Regions from separate parts of the Streptomyces sp. NPDC057565 genome, predicted to be linked through region 4. Evidence: riboswitches for the same ligand, from Rfam matches in the RefSeq annotation. Region 4 holds a riboswitch; each other region holds the start of a gene.
The links. A riboswitch is a leader RNA that binds a small molecule or an ion and turns the genes downstream of it on or off. The one in region 4 is predicted to bind cyclic di-AMP.

Region 1 (4,047 bases), on a different contig from region 4:
GAGGCCGAGGACCTGGGCGGCGCGCAGCGCGACCCGGGTGTGCCCCTCGGGCGACAGGTGGAGCCGGTCGTCGTCCCAGGCGCGCCGGTCCTGCACGGACTTCAGCGACCACAGGTCCAGGACGGGGCAGTCGTAGCGGTCGGCGATGGAGCGCACATGGGCGGTGTACGTGGCGATCTTGCCGCGCAGATGGCGCAGTACGGGAACGCCGCGGGTGTCGAAGCCGGTGGTCACCAGGACGGTGCCGACCGAGTCGGTCAGCTCGGCGACCGCGCGCTCGAAGCGCTCGGCCACGTCGTCCGGGTCGGTGCCGGGCCGGATGATGTCATTGCCGCCCGCGCAGAAGCTCACCAGATCAGGTGCGAGCTCCTTGGCGCGCGGCACCTGCTCCTCGACGATCTGGTCGAGGAGGCGTCCGCGTACGGCGAGATTGGCGTACCGGAAGTTTCCGTGCGCGGAGCCCTCGGGGCTCGTCGCCGCATCGGTGTCCGGGAGCTGGTCCGCGAGAAGTACCGCGAATCGGTCCGCCCAGCCGACGAAGGTTCCGTCCGGGCCGGGGTCTCCGACTCCCTCGGTGAAGCTGTCGCCAATCGCTGCGTACGACCCGATGGCGCCATGCCGGTTGATGACGCCACGTTGATTGTTTCTCGAATCGTCTGCCACAAGCGCATATCCTGCACCGCCGAATGTGACCTACGCGACCGTAATAAAGGGTTGACGGGTGGTGAGATAGACCACCCGGTCAGGTTTTGGTAAAGGGGGAATAAGTGAAGGGGCGGTGCGCCGCCGCGCACCGCCCCTTCACCGAGCCGACCGGATCAGCCGTGGATCAGACGTAGATCCCGTGCGAGGCCAGGTAGGCGATCGGGTCGATGTCCGACCCGTACGCCGGGCCGGTGCGGACCTCGAAGTGCAGGTGCGGGCCGGTGGCGTTGCCGGTCGCGCCGGAGAGGCCGACCTGCTGGCCGGCGGTCACGGTCTGGCCCGCCGAGACGGAGAGCGAGGACATGTGGCCGTACTGCGAGTAGCGGCCGTCGGCGTGCTTGATGACGACCTGGTTGCCGTACGCGCCACCCCAGCCGGCGGTGACGACGGTGCCGGAGGTGATCGCCTTCACACTGGTGCCGGTGGCGACCGGGAAGTCGATACCCGTGTGGCTGCCGCTGGACCAGTTGGCGCCGGAGGCACGGTAGGCGGTGGTGTGCTTGCCCGGGACCGGGTGCACGTAGCCGGAGTTGGTGCTCTGGACCGCCGCGGCGGAGGTCTTGGCGGACTCCGAAGCCTTGGACTGCGACGTGGACTTGTCGGCCGAGGAGGTCGACGGAGCCGGGGCGGACTGCGTGTCCGCCGCGGCGGAGCCGGCCGGCTTGCCGCCGAGCGTCAGCTTCATGCCCGGGAGGATCAGGCTCGGGTTCTCGCCGACGACCTCGCGGTTGTCCTGGTACAGCTTCTGCCAGCCGCCCTTGACCTGCTGCTCGGCGGCGATCTTCGACAGGTAGTCACCGGCGACGACGGAGTACGTCCGGGTCTCGACCTGCTTCTTCACGACCGGCGCGGCCTCGACGGCGACGTGCGTGGCTGCCGACTGCGCGGTGGGCGCGGCCTGCTCCGCGGCGTGGGCACCGGTGGCGCCGAGCAGCGGAAGGGCGATGACGGCCCCACCGGCGCCGACGGCGGCGACGCCACGGGCGATCGTGCTGGACTTGGTACGGCGATGCTTACCCGATGTGGGCATGAAGAATTTCCTCTCCGGCGCCTACGAGGTGAGCTGTCGGGTTCGGGCTGGAGATGCCCGGTCGCGGTTCGCGACTTCACCCCGAGCCGGCCGGATCTCTCCGGGCGGCGGCTTACCTGGTTCCCCCGCTCCTGCCACACGTGGGTGGGTGCGAATTCCGGGCGGCGGCAGGATTGGGCGGTCCGTCCGGATTGAGGGTGACCGTAGGCGAGCGAGGACGGCGGAAACAAGCCATCGATTACTCAAGGGAATCCACGAAGGGAAATCGGCGCGGAATTCCGGTCACCCTCCGTGGATTACGGATCTTGGCTTTCCGCGCGACGTCCGGAATACCCATCCGTGGCGCCACCACACACCGTCACGGATATGATCCCGCTCACGGATAGGGCATCATCTCCCGCAGAAGTAGGCCATGTTCCACTAAATGCCGCAATACGGACATGTCATGGACGTCCGCCACGTCGGAGCCTCAGCACCTTCGCGTCCAGATCCCCCCGCAGCCCGGTGTGCAGACCCTGATGCAGCAGCACGGCACCGTGGTGGACCGCCCCGGTGTCCAGGTCCGTGTAGGTCGCCGCAGGGTCGAGCCCGCGCAGCCGCAGGGCCGGCGGCCGCTCCCCGTACCGCTGCGCCTCCAGCCACATCAGCACGACGGCCTCGTCGCCGTGCACGTACTGCACGGCGCTGAGCCCACCGCGCGGGGCACGCAGCCGGTACAGCGCGCCGCGCTGCACCGCGGGACGGATCTCCTTGTAGAGATCCACCCAGCTCCGCGCCTCGGCCAGCTCCTCGTCACTCCACTCGGTGAGATCCCCGCCGACCCCGAGCACCCCGGCCATCGCGCTGACGAAGCGGAAACGCAGCGAACTGGTTCTGCTGTTGAGCTGGACATTCGGACTGTCGGTGACCCAGGCGGCCATCACTCGCGCCGGATGGATCTGCCCGAAGCCCTCCTGGATGGCGAGCCGGTCGAGCGGGTCGGTGTTGTCGGAGGTCCACACCTGGTCGGTACGGGCGAGGATTCCCAGGTCGATCCGGCCGCCGCCGCCCGAGCAGGACTCGAAGGCGACGCCGGGGTGGGCGGCCCGCAGTCGGTCGATCAGCGCGTAGAGCGCGTCCACATGCGCGATCCAGAGCTTCTGCGGATAGTCCTCGCCCGGCCAGCCCGCATCGGTGAAGCAGCGGTTGAAGTCCCATTTCACATAGTCGATCGGGGCGCTGGAGAGCAGCGTGTCGAGCTGCTCCCACAGATGATTCTGCACATCGGTCCGGGCCAGATTGAGCACCAGCTGATGACGGAATTCGGTCCGGGTCCGCCCGGGGAAGTGCTGCACCCAGTCGGGGTGCGCGCGATACAGATCACTGTCGGCGTTCACCATCTCCGGCTCGACCCAAATGCCGAACTGCATGCCGAGTCCGTGCACTTCGTCGGCGAGCGGCTTCAGCCCGCCGGGAAATCGCTCGGGGTTGGGGGTCCAGTCGCCTGGTCCGGCCCGGTCGCTGGTGCGCTGCCCGAACCACGCGTCGTCCACGACGAACAACTCGACGCCCATCGCGGCGGCACGCTCGGCGAGGGCGCGCTGCTGGTCCTCCACGATGTCGAAGCCGGTCGCCTCCCAGGAGTTGTAGAGCACCGGCCGCAGGCTCTCGGCGTCCGGGACGACATGGGCCAGTTGCCAGGCGTGCCAGGCCCGGCTCGCCCCGCCGAACCCTTCGGCGCTCCACAGACCGGCGAACACCGGTGTGGTGTACGTCTCCCCCTGTGCCAGCCGAAGCAGCCCGGAGTCGTCGTATCCGGCGCCTCCGGTGATCTGCACGAGCCCGTCGGGGAGCTGCTGCACCGCGATCCGCCACGAGCCGGACCAGCCGAGCGCGCAGCCGTACACCTCGCCGTCCTCCTCGGTGGCGGCGCCGTCCGCGTCGAGCGCGACCCATGGCAGGAACTGGTGTCCGGTGTGGCCGCGCCGACTGGAGAGGACCTTCTCGCCGTACGTCAGCTCCGACCGCACGAGCTGTGTCTCAGCCGCCCAGCGGCCGTGCAGCTGGCTCAGCCGCCAGCTGTCGCGGGCGGGCAGCGCCCAGGCCGCCGCGTCGGCGCGCAGCAGCTCCAGCGGCGGACCGTCAGGACCGGTGTGGGTGACGGTGGCCCAGCGCTCGATGACATCGGAGTCGTCCCGCATCCGGTAGTGCAGGGTGAGCGCGAGCCACTGCACGGAGTCAGAGAACGCGATACGGAGTTCGTCGCCGTCCACGGCGGCCCCGGCGAACACCCATTCGGTGCCACGGACTTCGGGGGTGCGTACGGAGAGAGC
Region 2 (4,047 bases), on a different contig from region 4:
CCGACCTGGGGACGGTTCCGGCCTCTTCCTGCCTCATGTAGTCCCAGTCGTACACGGTGGGCACGAAGACGAACGGGAAGCCGGCACGTTCGGCCTGCTTACGGCCGACCCGGGCGTACTGGTAGCACGCGGCGGTGTCGAACCAGGCCGGATCGATGGTGCCGGCCCCGAGCCCGGCATTGGCGCGCGGGTAGTAGATGCCGTACATCTCGTCGGCGTCCACCGACGGGAGGACGGCTCCGAAGTTCTCGCGCTTGGGGGTGACCGCCATCCCGCCGTTGACCAGCGAGCCGCCACCGACACCGCGGCCCTGGTAGACGGTGATCCCGCTGAACTCCTCGGCGTCGAGGATCCCCGTGTTGCGGGTGATGTTCTTGTCGATGGGGAAGCCGAGGAAGTTGCTGAGCGGCTGCTTGGTCCTGGTGCGGAGCCAGTACGACCGACTGTCCGGGGAGGTCGTGTTGGCGAAGATCTTGCCGTCCGGGCCGGGGGTGTCCCAGGCCATGCCCATTTCGATCATGTGCACGTCGACGCCTGCCTGGGCGAGACGCAGCGCGGCGACGGAGCCGCCGTATCCGGTGCCGATCACGAGGGCCGGGACATGGGCCCCGGAGTCGATCGGAGCGGCTGCGGAGCGGACCCCGGCCTGGGCCGGGATGGCGTGACCCGCGAGGGCCACGGCTCCTAAAATAGAACCAGTTCCTGTGATGAATCTTCGACGCGAAACGCCCTTGGGGCCTGCATCACGCATGGTAGAGTCACTCATGTGACACGCCTCACTCTCTTAAGAGTGAAACTGGTTCTACTGCTGTTTGCGTGTCAAGTCACTACATACCTGCGGGTAACCTGCACCCGATCGAGCGACCCGGACACGCAACGTCACGCGTCACCCTGGACCGCGCGGCAGGAGGACAGGACCGACGGGAACGGGTGGCGAAGCCCCATCGGACCCTCGCCACCCGTCATTCCCGAATCGACGCAATCGGGGGTCAGTAGGCCCCGAAGACGTTGTCGATCGAGCCGTACTTGGCGGCGGCGTAGTTGCACGCGGCCGTGATGTTGGCGACCGGGTCGTAGGGGTCCATCGACGTACCGGGCACGTGGTAGGCCCGGAAGGTGGGGTCGATGACCTGCAGGAGCCCCTTGGACGGCGTGCCCTTGGCTGCGTTCGAGTCCCAGTTGTTGATGGCCCGGGGGTTGCCCGAGGACTCGCGCATGATGTTGCGGTGGATGCCGTCGTAGCTGCCGGGGATGCCGTGCTTGGCCATGACGGCCAGCGACTCCTTGATCCAGCCGTCGAGGTCGTTCGTGTACGTCGTGGGCTTGGGGGTGACCGCAGCAGCGGTGCTCGCGGCCGTCGTGGACTCGACTGCCGCGGGCGCGGCCTTGGCGCCGATGGTGAGCTTCTGGCCCGGGTGGATCACGCCGGGGTCGGCTCCGATGACCGCTCGATTGTCCTTGTACAGCTGCTGCCAGCCGCCGCTCACGGACTGACTCAGGGCGATCTTGTAAAGGGTGTCACCGGCTATCACGGAATAGGTGGAGGGCGTAGCCGCCCGCACTGCAGTCGGCTTGGCGGGGGCGGCAGCGGGCGCCACCGTCTTGGCGACGGCTGTGACAGGCTGCGCCGGCGCTGCCGAGGCAACGGTGGCCCCGATCATCGGAAGAGCCAGAGCGGCTCCGCCCGTGCTCACGGCAATGATTCCGCGAGTCAGCGAACCGGACTTACGACGACGGTGGTTACCCATTGCGGGCATGGCGCATTCCTCTCCGTCGCCTACGAGGTGAGCTGTCGGGTTGAGGCTGGAGTTGCCTTGCCGTATGGGAATACGACTTCACCCCTAGCCGTTCCGGATACCGGATCGGCGGCTTGCCTGGGTCCCCCGCTCCTGCCGTACGTGAATGGTCGGGTTCCCGGACGGCGGCAGGATTCGGCGTTCCATCCGGATTGACGGTGACCGTAGGCGAGAAACTCCGACCTGAACAAGCCCCCATTTCTCGATCACAATTCATTTACAAGATCGAGTCGCGGAATTTCTCCCGATCCACCCCGACCCACGAAGCCAACTTTCTTGGCGCAGCAGGGAACCGAGCGGCACGCCGCTGCGTCCGCGCGCCCGAAAGGTGACTCTCACCACTCAGTCCGAAAAGGGCGATTTGCCCATCACGCAAGGCCTCGACTCGTGAGGGTTGCGCATGCATCCAGACAGCCGAGCGGCTTCCCCTAATCGCCAAAATTGCGACATTCAGCAGATATTGGCGTCGGCGGGCAGGCACTCGGGCCTCCGACTCGTCGGGAAGGGCGCCTCCGGGGAGGCGCCCGGGAGCAGTCGCGCGTCACGCGTCTGCGTCGACTGCGGCGCACGAGTGGCCGCCCGCCCCGGCCAGGTCGCGCAGGTTCACACGAACGACACCACGACGGCGGCACGAGGTGCCGTACGCCTTCGGCATGGCCATGATGGTGCGGAAGAACGCCCTGCCCGCCCACCGGGACCGTCCGGCAGCACGAAAGAAGTGATGGCGATGGAGCTGTTCCCGCCCATGCCGCTCGCCGAGTGGCGTGACACCAAAGAGACGCTCCACCGCTTCGCGCAGGTCGTCGGAAAGATCCGTCTCGCGGCCAGTGTCCGACGCAATCACTGGTGGAACGTTCCGTTTCACCTCACTGGCCGCGGTATCACCACCCGCCCCATGGGGCAGATCGACGGCAACCCGATTTTCACGGTGGACTTCGACTTCGTCGGCCATCGCCTCGTCATCACAAGACTGGACGGCGTGACGGTCTCGTTCCCGCTTTCGGGCCAGTCCGTGGCGTCCTTCCACAAGAAGGTCATGGCCGCCCTGGAAGCGCTGGGCATCAAGGTGGATATCAACGTGCCCAAGCCATTCGATCTGCCCGACGCCGACCGGCCGTTCGCCGAGGACACCCAGCACGCGGCATACGATCCCGAACACGCCAACCGGTATTGGCAGGTTCTCAGTCAAGTGGCACTGGTACTGGAGGAATTCGCGGCGCGGTTTTCGGGGAAAGTCAGTCCCGTGCACCATTTCTGGCACACCTTCGATATCGCCCACACCCGATTTTCGGAGCGTCAGATCGACCAGCCCCACCAGATCGACCCGGTGACGCGGGAGGCCTACTCCCAAGAAGTGATCAGCTTCGGTTTCTGGTTCGGTGACGACAAGTTCGCCGCGCCCGCGTTCTACTCGTACACCGCTCCCGAACCGGCGCAGTTGGCGGAGGAACCGCTCACTCCGGTGTCGGCGCAGTGGGTGGATCGTGGCGGCAGCCATCTGGCGGTGCTGCCGTACGACGCGGCCCGCACCGAGAGCGATCCCCGTGCGGCCGTACTCGCCTTCTACGAAAGCGCCTATCAGGCCGGAGCGGGGCGCGCCGGCTGGGACATCGGCCGTCTCGCCTGTCCCGGCGGGATGACCGATCCGTGTCTGAGGACCCGTATGTCTGCCGGTGGCTGAGGAGCGCCGCTTCAGTGCAGCTGCTGCTCCCAGTCCGCGGGGACCTTGTCCTGGGGACCCGGGGTCGGCTGGTCAACCGGGTGCGAGGTGGGCGGGAGCAGCTCCAATCCCTCGTAATATTCCTCGGTCTCGATGTTCCAGAGCCAGTTCTCCCCTGGCTCGAAGCTGGCGAGGAAGGGATGTCCTGCCTCGCGTGCGTGCTTCGTACCGTGCTGCGAGGGGGAGGAATCGCAGCAGCCGATGTGACCGCACGCGGCGCAGCGGCGCAGGTGCAGCCACCATCCCGGTCCGTCGCCCGCCAAGCAGTCCGCACATCCCGTCCCGCTGGGAGCCGCGGCGAGATCGATGCCTGGGATCTGGTCAGGTGCCATGTGACGTTCCTCCGTGATCAGGCGCGAGACTGCGGACCCTGCGGGTCTCGGCCCCGGCGCTCTGAGGCTTCCGGTTCCCCTCCTGCATCGTAAGGCCGGGCTGCGGGGTCCGCCTGCGTCGAACAGCCGTGCCGGACTCCGGCCGCCGCTCGATGGTGTGAAGTACCCACCCTGCAGGGGGCGTTCGCGTGTGTGGGCG
Region 3 (4,047 bases), on a different contig from region 4:
AACCGATCTGGTTGACCTTGACGAGCAGGGCGTTGGCGGAGCCCTCCTCGATGCCGCGGGCCAGGCGCTCCGGGTTGGTGACGAACAGGTCGTCACCGACGATCTGCACCTTGGCGCCGAGCTTCTGGGTGATGACGTTCCAGCCGGCCCAGTCGTCCTCGTACAGCGGGTCCTCGATGGACACCAGCGGGTACGCGGAGACGAGCTCCTCGTAGTACTCGGTCATCTCGGCGGCCGAGCGGGACTTGCCCTCGAACTCGTACTTGCCGTCCTTGTAGAACTCCGAGGCGGCGACGTCGAGCGCGAGCGCGATGTCCTTGCCCGGGGCGTAACCGGCTTCCTTGATGGCCTCGAGGATGAGGTCCAGGGCTGCGCGGTTCGACTCCAGGTTCGGCGCGAAGCCGCCCTCGTCGCCGAGACCGGTCGACAGACCCTTGGTCTTCAGGACCTTCTTCAGCGTGTGGTAGACCTCGGCGCCCCAGCGCAGGGCCTCGGAGAAGGACTCCGCGCCGATCGGCGCGATCATGAACTCCTGGATGTCCACGTTGGAGTCGGCGTGCGACCCACCGTTGAGGATGTTCATCATCGGGACGGGCAGCAGGTGCGCGTTCGGGCCACCGAGGTAGCGGAACAGCGGCAGGTCCGAGGCCTCGGACGCGGCGTGTGCGACGGCCAGCGAGACGCCGAGGATGGCGTTGGCGCCGAGCGAGCCCTTGTTCTCGGTGGCGTCCAGGTCGAACATGGCCTGGTCGATCAGCCGCTGCTCGGTCGCGTCGTAGCCGACGAGCTCCGGGCCGATCTGCTCGATCACGGCGAGGACGGCCTTCTCGACGCCCTTGCCCTGGTAGCGGTTGGGGTCACCGTCGCGAAGCTCAATGGCCTCGAACGCACCGGTGGAGGCGCCGGACGGAACAGCAGCACGGCCCGTGCTGCCGTCGTCGAGGCCGACCTCGACCTCGACCGTGGGGTTTCCGCGGGAGTCGAGGATTTCCCGGGCTACGACGACGTCGATGGACGGCACGAGGCATCTCCTTCTGGGATATGACGCTGGTTGTGCAGGGTCGCTTTGGCCTTGCGACAAGAGCCTAACCGGCTGGGCCACCTGGGTTCGCCGACCGCCCGCCTCCTGGGACGAAAAAGGACCCAAGGGAACTCATAGCAGGGCAAAGATCCAGATTTCTACTGGACGGTAAGGACAACAGTTGAACGCTGAGGCAGAAACCCCGACCCGGCGCGTACGGGGGAATCCGCGCCGGGTCGGGGTGCTCGGGGAGGAGAGAGCCCGTATCTACGGGGAGCCCGTAGATACGGAGGCCCGTCCTACTTCGTCAGATGGAGCTGCTGACCCGGGTAGATCAGGTCGGCGTCCTCGACGATGTCCTTGTTCAGCTTGAAGAGCTGCTGCCAGCCGCCCTTCACCTCGTGCTGCGCGGCGATCTTGCTGAGAGAGTCGCCGGACTTCACCTTGTACTCGCCGTCGCCCTTGGCGACCTTCGCGCCGGTCGGCGTGGTGACGGTCTTCTTGGTCGCGGCCTTGGGGGCGGTACCGCGGTTCGCGCGGGAGGCGGCGGGGGCCTCGGTGCGCTCGACCCGCTTCGGCGCGGCCTGCTTCGACTCCTGCGCCGGGGCGCTCTGCTTCGCGGTGGAGCCGGTGTCGACGCCCGGGTCGACACCGTCGTTCTTCAGGCCGCCGGCGCCGGCGCAGCCCCAGGCACCCGGGCCCTGCATGGCAAGAAGCTTCTCGGCGGTGGCGATCTGCTGAGCCTTGGTGGCCAGGTCGGCGCGCGGGGCGTACTGGGTACCACCGGCGGCGGCCCAGCTGGACTGCGAGAACTGCAGGCCGCCGTAGTAGCCGTTGCCGGTGTTGATGGACCAGTTGCCACCGGACTCGCACTGGGCGACGGCGTCCCACGTGGCGACGGAGGCTGCGGAGGCACCGGTCGCACCCATCAGGGGAGCGGCGATGGCGGCACCGGTGACGCCGGCGAGCGTGGCGACACGGACGGCCTTGGACGGGCGACGGTGCTTGCCCTTGCTGTTCAGCAGCATGGAACTTCTCCTCACCGACGCCTACGAGGTGAGCTGTCGGGTTCGGGCCAAGTGAGTTGCCCGGTCGCATGTCCTAGCACGCGACTTCACCCCGAGCCGGTCCTGACGGTCTTTCGGCCATCGGGCCCGGCGGCTTACCTGGGTCCCCCGCTCCTGCCTACGGCGCTTTACGCGTCTGTTCCCTTCGACCGACGGCAGGATTCGGCGTGACGGTCGACGGGGCCCGCGGTGCGAGCGGTTCCGACCGTAAACGTACGCAACCTCGACATTCAAAGATGGGCATAACGGACAATCAGTCCTTACATGCATCCGATCGCACAGTGTTTTCGCAGGTGAGGAGCGGTGCGGACAGACCCGGCAGACGCGACACGCCAGTTGACACAAAGAGACCCATGTCTCACTTACGTATAAGCGGACATAGGCCCCTGAACTACCCCGATTTTTGGGGTGCTTTTAGCCGTTTATCAGACTGCCCTCACTTCGACTTCACGCCGAGATCGAGACCCTGGCCAGGCAGGATGAGGTCCGGGTCACTGCCGACCGCACCCTTGTTCGCCTCATAGAGAGCGGGCCATCCACCGGGAACCTTCTGTGCGTCAGCAATCGCCGAGAGGCTGTCGCCCGGCCGGACGGTGTAATCGCCGCCTGTCGCCGCCGCGCGCGTGTCGCGCCCCTCACTGTTACCGCGGGAAACATGCCGACCCGAGTCCCGGTCGCCGCCCCTGTCCGCGCCCTGGCTCACCTCGGAGGCCGGCGCACCGCGGTGCTTACCACCCGTCTCATTGCCGGACGAGCCAGACTTTCGGTGCGAGTCGGGTGAATCAGACTTCTTGGACGACGGCGTGGCTGACGGCTTGTGAGACGCCTTGCCCGAAGGCGTGGCGGACGCCTCGGCGGACGGCGCCCCGGACTCATCCTCGTTCTCCGCCGGTTCGGCCGACGGCACGACTCCCGGGTCGACCCCCGGCAACGACCCGTCCTCCGTGAGCCCGGAGATCGCCGCACAGCTGGGCCACGCCTTCGGCCCCTGATCGTCCAGGACCTTCTCGGCGACCGCTATCTGCTGCGCGCGACTGGCGAGGTCGGCGCGCGGGGCGTACGCCTTACCGCCGTACGCCTTCCAGTCGTCCTGCGAGAACTGAAGACCGCCATAGAAGCCGTTGCCGAGGTCGGCGCTCCACATGCCGCCGCTCTCGCACTCTGCGACCTGGTCCCAGGTCGTGGCGTCGGCGGCGTGCGCACCGGCCGCGCCGAGCAGGGGGATGGCGATGGCCGAACCGGTCACGCCTGCGGCGACGACGATCGCGGGTGCCTGGCGAGGGCGACGGTGCCTGCCGTTCGCGGAGCCCATGGGATTGCCTTCCGTGTGACTGACAAGTGACTGGTGAGTCGAACGGTGAACGTAGCGGCACTCGAACGCTTGTCACAAGTCGATGCAGCGCAGATCACGTGAAAGTCACAGGGTTGACAGAGTGTCACTTTCACCGCACCGCAGGCCGGGACCGAACTCCACCGGGAGCGTGCGCAGTCCACGCATGATGAGCCCGCCACGCCACCGCAAATCGGTAGGTTTCACCGCAAGCCGCAGGTCCGGGAGGCGCCTCAGCAGCGTGGCCAGGGCAGCCTGCCCCTCCAGTCGGGCAAGCGGTGCTCCCAGGCAGTAATGGATGCCGTGCCCGTATCCGAGGTGCTGATTGTCACGCCGCGCGAGGTCCAGCGTGTCCGGGTCCGTAAACCGTTCCGGGTCCCGGTCGGCGGCGGCGAGCACCACCAGTACGGGGTCGCCCGCCGCGATCCGCTGCCCGCCGAGGGTCAGCGGCTCGGTGGCGAACCGCCAGGTCGCCAGCTCCACCGGACCGTCGTACCGCAGCAGTTCCTCGATGCCGGTCTCCAGCAGCCCACTCTCCCCCGCGTCGAGCGAGCGCTGCAGCCGCTCCCGCTGCTCCGGATTGCGCAGCAGGGCGTACACCCCGTTGCCGATGAGATTGACCGTCGTCT
Region 4 (4,047 bases):
GGAGGAGAGGCCAGCCATGTTCCGCCCTGCCGCCCGTTACGTCCTGCCAGAGTTCACCGAGCGCACGACCGACGGGACCCGCACCCTCGACCCGTACTCCAAGCTGCTCGCCGAGCGCATCGTCTTCCTCGGCACCCCGGTCGACGACACCGCCGCCAACGACCTGATCGCGCAGTTCATGTATCTGGAGCACGCCGCGCCCGAGCGACCCATCTCGCTCTACATCAACTCCCCCGGCGGCTCGTTCGGTGCCATGTCCGCCATCTACGACACGATGGACTACCTCACCTGCGAGGTGGAGACGTTCTGCCTCGGCCAGGCCGGTTCCAGCGCGGCGGTCCTGCTCGCCGCGGGCGCTCCCGGCCGACGGCACGCCCTGCCCGGGGCCAGGGTCGTCGTCCAGCAGCCCGAGCTCCCGGAGCCGGTTCAGGGCCAACCGTCCGATCTGGAGATCGAGGCGCGGGAACTGGTCCGCGTCCGTGAGCTGCTCACCCGTGTGCTGGCCCGCCACACCGGCCGCAGCGCCGAACGGATCGCCGCCGACTTCGAGCGCGACCTGATCCTCGACGCCGCCGGAGCCAAGGCGTACGGGCTGGTGGACCACGTCCTGGAGAACCGCAAGGCGTCGCTCCCGCCGAACAGCGTGAGGTGAACCGCCGATGCAGCCGCCCCACCTCCCACCGCTGCCCGCACTGACGCACGCCGAGGCCGAGTTCATCGACTGCTACCTGGAAGTGCTCGACCAGCTGGGCCGGATCAACCCGGCCCGCGGCAGCGACACCTACGGCGCGCTGCGCGCGGCCCAGGCACTCGCCTCGCGGTCGGGCGCCCTGCGGGACGCGCTCACCTTGATGCACGAGCGGGGTGAAGCACAGATCCACGCCGCCACGTTGGCACGGGCACTGCGCGTGTTGGACGGGGAACGGCGGGCCGGACGGGTCACCGTGCCCCCGGCCCCGATGAGTTGATCATCTCTCCATGGGCGACACGCCCGGCACGCTGATCAATTTTTCTCGCTCGTCCGGCGCAAGGAATCCCCCGCGAGAGGGACAACTCGACTTGCGCCGCCGACGTGGACGGGGAGCGAAATATGCCGTTCCGCCGCTGGTACGGGACCGGTCGAGACAGCCTGACGAGTACACACATCACCCCTCGCTCACCCAAATAGACGATTGGTAGTGAACTTCGCATATCGCTGTTTTAGTTCGGAAATCCGGCAGTCGGTGAGTCAGGATCCGTGGGACGACAAGCCCCCGCCACCACGGCGAGGCGGTCCGGGCGGACGCCGAGTCCTGCCGCCGCCCGGATGACTGGTCGACAGAAGTGGATCGGCAGGAGTGGAGGACCCGAGCACAACGGGTCGACCGGCATCCGGTCGACCCTCGGGGTGAAGCCGCATCGCGCGGCCGGGCAACTTCGCCAGCCCGAACCCGACAGGTCATCCTTCACAGGCGGCTGACGAAGGGTTGCGCATGACTGCGCAGGTTCATGTCCCGTTTCTGAGCGCCCGGGCCGGTACGGCCACGGTTCTGACGCTCGCCGCCGTCGGCGGCTCCATGATCGTCCCCGGCGCCGTGACCGACGCCCAGGCCGCGACGCATGCGACCACGGCGCTCAAGATCGCCGCGTCGAAGAAAGGATCGCCGTACCGGTACGGGGCCACCGGCCCCCACGGTTTCGACTGTTCCGGGCTGATGCTGTATGCGTTCAAGAAGGTGGGCAAGAGGCTCCCACGCACGGCCCAGCAGCAGTACAACAAGACCCGCCACATCTCGGCGTCGAAGCGGAAACGTGGCGATCTGGTCTTCTTCCACTGGGGACGCAGCGTCTACCACGTCGGCATCTACGCCGGCAAGGGGAAGATCTGGCACTCCCCGAAGACCGGTTCCGTCGTGCGGCTGGAGAAGATCTGGACGAGGAGCGTCTGGTACGGACGAGTTCGCTGATCCCTCCGATTCTCCTCCGGCTCCCCCATTCACCACGTGCTTCAGTGCACCAGGGGTCCGGTCACCAGGACCAGCCCCAGCGCGGTGAGCGCCGCGCCGCTGCCGCCCTCGATGGCGCGGGCGGTACGCGGCCGGCGCAGCCACCGGCCCAGGCGGTCCACCAGGAGCGCCACGGACGGGAACCAGATCAGCGCGAGCAGCACGACGACGGTGGCCAGCAGCAGGGTCCTGGGGAGGGGCGGCTGCCCGTCAGGGACGAATTGCGGCAGCAGGCTCAGGAAGAGCACGGGCGCCTTGGGGTTCAGAGCGTTGGTCAGAAAGCCCTGTCGCAGGGCGCGCCGCGTGCTGGTCGCCGTCGGCCCTCCGTCCACTCCCGTGTCCACGCCCGCATCCCTGGCGCGGCGTCGTGCCGCGTGCACGCCGCTGATTCCCAGATAGAGGACGTACGCCCCGCCGAGCAGCTGCACCGTGCGGAACAGGACGGGCACGGTGACCAGGACCGCCGCGAGCCCGGCGACGGCGAGCGCGGTGTGGATGAGCAGTCCCCCGGCAACCCCCAGCGCCGTGGCCACCCCGGCCGCACGCGAGGCGAGTGCGTTCCGTACGACCACCGTGAAGTCCGCGCCCGGCAGCGCCACCATCCCTGCGGCGACCCCGATGAAGGCGATGAGTTGTCCGTCCATGGGTCCACCATGGACCGACGTAGCCTTCAGCATGTACTTGCAATCTTCTGGGTCTGCCAAAAGGAACGCTTAATGTTCGACCCGACGCGGCTCGCGGCGCTGGTGGCTGTCGCCGAGGCCGGTTCGATCACACGCGCCGCCGCCCGCCTCGGCTACACCGCGCCCGCACTCTCCCAGCAGCTGGCCAAGCTGGAGCGGGAGGCGGGCGCCGCGCTGCTGGTGCGCCACCACCGTGGCGCCCGGCTGACGGCCGCGGGCGAGCTGCTGGTCGTACGCGCCCGGCGGGTCCTCGACGAGATGGACCGTGCGCGCCACGAACTGAGCCGACTGGCCGGGCTCTCCGGCGGACGCCTCCGGGTCGGCACGTTCACCACGGCGGGTATCCATCTGCTGCCGCCGGTACTGAGTGCGTTCCGGCGCGCCCACCCGGATGTGGAGCTGTCCGTCACGGACTACGAACCGCCCGGGGGGATCGCCGCCGTCGCCTCGGGCGAGGTCGATCTGGCGCTGACCCATGCGTACGAGCCGGGGCCCGCGGCGCCGGTGCCGTCCGGGGTCTGCGTGGAGCCGCTGCTGGTCGAGGAGCTGGTGCTGATCACTGCGGTCGGCCAGGTGCTGTCCGAGGGCACAGGACGGCTGCCGGTGACGGAGCTGGCAGGCCGGCCGCTGATCAGCAGCGCACCGGCCCATCCGCCCCGCCGCGGGGTGGAGAACGCCCTGGCCGAGGTGGGGGCGACGCCCGCGGTGGTCTGCGAGTCGCCCGGCTATGCCCTGGTGTGCGCCCTGGTCAGCGCGGGGATCGGGATGGCGGTGGTGCCGGAGATGGTCGCCGCGATGTCGCCGACTCCACTGTCCGTGCGGCGGCTGGAACCCGCGGCGTTCCGGCGGACGATCTCAGTGGTGCACCACGGCGAGCGCGCGAGCGGAGCGGCGGCGACGCTGTGCGCACTGCTGCGCGGCGGCTTCGGGCGGGCGACGTCGGTGCAGTGACGTGCGCCGCCCGCTCGGGCAGTCAGGTCTGGGCGGGTGCGGTCCACGGGAGCGCGATCCAGACGGTCTTGCCTCCCTCGCTGGTGGGCGTGACCCTGAGACGTCCGCCGCACTCCTTGGCCAGACAGCGGATGATCACCATGCCGCGGCCGTTGTCCTGCTGCACGGCGGCGGGCAGGCGCCGGGGCCGACGGGGGTGACTGTCCGTCACCCCGACGTGCAGCTGCTCCTCACGCTCCAGCCGGAGGTCCACGGTGAAGGTGGGCGACTGACCGAAGGTGTGCTGGACGGCGTTGGTCACGAGTTCCGAGACGATGAGCCGAATGGTGTCGGCGGTCTCGGTGTCATCGGGCAGTCCCCAATCGGCGAGCACCCGGGCAACGTATCTCCGGGCTGCGGGGACCGAGACCGGCTCGCTGGGCAGAGTG

Region 1: it holds a riboswitch for cyclic di-AMP, as region 4 does, so the genes downstream of both, ACFU8W_RS00040 (peptidoglycan DD-metalloendopeptidase family protein) here and ACFU8W_RS28165 (C40 family peptidase) in region 4, are expected to answer to the same signal.
Region 2: it holds a riboswitch for cyclic di-AMP, as region 4 does, so the genes downstream of both, ACFU8W_RS02645 (transglycosylase SLT domain-containing protein) here and ACFU8W_RS28165 (C40 family peptidase) in region 4, are expected to answer to the same signal.
Region 3: it holds a riboswitch for cyclic di-AMP, as region 4 does, so the genes downstream of both, ACFU8W_RS19975 (transglycosylase family protein) here and ACFU8W_RS28165 (C40 family peptidase) in region 4, are expected to answer to the same signal.

Annotation. Positions count from the first base shown of each region.
Region 1 is NZ_JBHVFU010000001.1:5,611-9,657, reverse strand. Features, by position in the region: gene ACFU8W_RS00045 (SGNH/GDSL hydrolase family protein) at 1-663, opposite strand, end outside; gene ACFU8W_RS00040 (peptidoglycan DD-metalloendopeptidase family protein) at 830-1,735, opposite strand; cyclic di-AMP (ydaO/yuaA leader) riboswitch at 1,739-1,892, opposite strand; gene ACFU8W_RS00035 (alpha-galactosidase) at 2,179-4,047, opposite strand, start outside.
Region 2 is NZ_JBHVFU010000001.1:647,494-651,540, reverse strand. Features, by position in the region: gene ACFU8W_RS02650 (GMC oxidoreductase) at 1-751, opposite strand, end outside; gene ACFU8W_RS02645 (transglycosylase SLT domain-containing protein) at 990-1,757, opposite strand; cyclic di-AMP (ydaO/yuaA leader) riboswitch at 1,762-1,947, opposite strand; gene ACFU8W_RS02640 (DUF5996 family protein) at 2,524-3,477, shown strand; gene ACFU8W_RS02635 (UBP-type zinc finger domain-containing protein) at 3,489-3,848, opposite strand.
Region 3 is NZ_JBHVFU010000009.1:174,749-178,795, reverse strand. Features, by position in the region: gene eno (phosphopyruvate hydratase) at 1-1,021, opposite strand, end outside; gene ACFU8W_RS19975 (transglycosylase family protein) at 1,321-2,049, opposite strand; cyclic di-AMP (ydaO/yuaA leader) riboswitch at 2,053-2,224, opposite strand; gene ACFU8W_RS19970 (transglycosylase family protein) at 2,525-3,400, opposite strand; gene ACFU8W_RS19965 (cytochrome P450) at 3,506-4,047, opposite strand, start outside.
Region 4 is NZ_JBHVFU010000019.1:35,308-39,354, reverse strand. Features, by position in the region: gene ACFU8W_RS28175 (ATP-dependent Clp protease proteolytic subunit) at 17-652, shown strand; gene ACFU8W_RS28170 (hypothetical protein) at 660-968, shown strand; cyclic di-AMP (ydaO/yuaA leader) riboswitch at 1,284-1,469, shown strand; gene ACFU8W_RS28165 (C40 family peptidase) at 1,473-1,946, shown strand; gene ACFU8W_RS28160 (LysE family translocator) at 1,988-2,629, opposite strand; gene ACFU8W_RS28155 (LysR family transcriptional regulator) at 2,702-3,619, shown strand; gene ACFU8W_RS28150 (ATP-binding protein) at 3,642-4,047, opposite strand, start outside.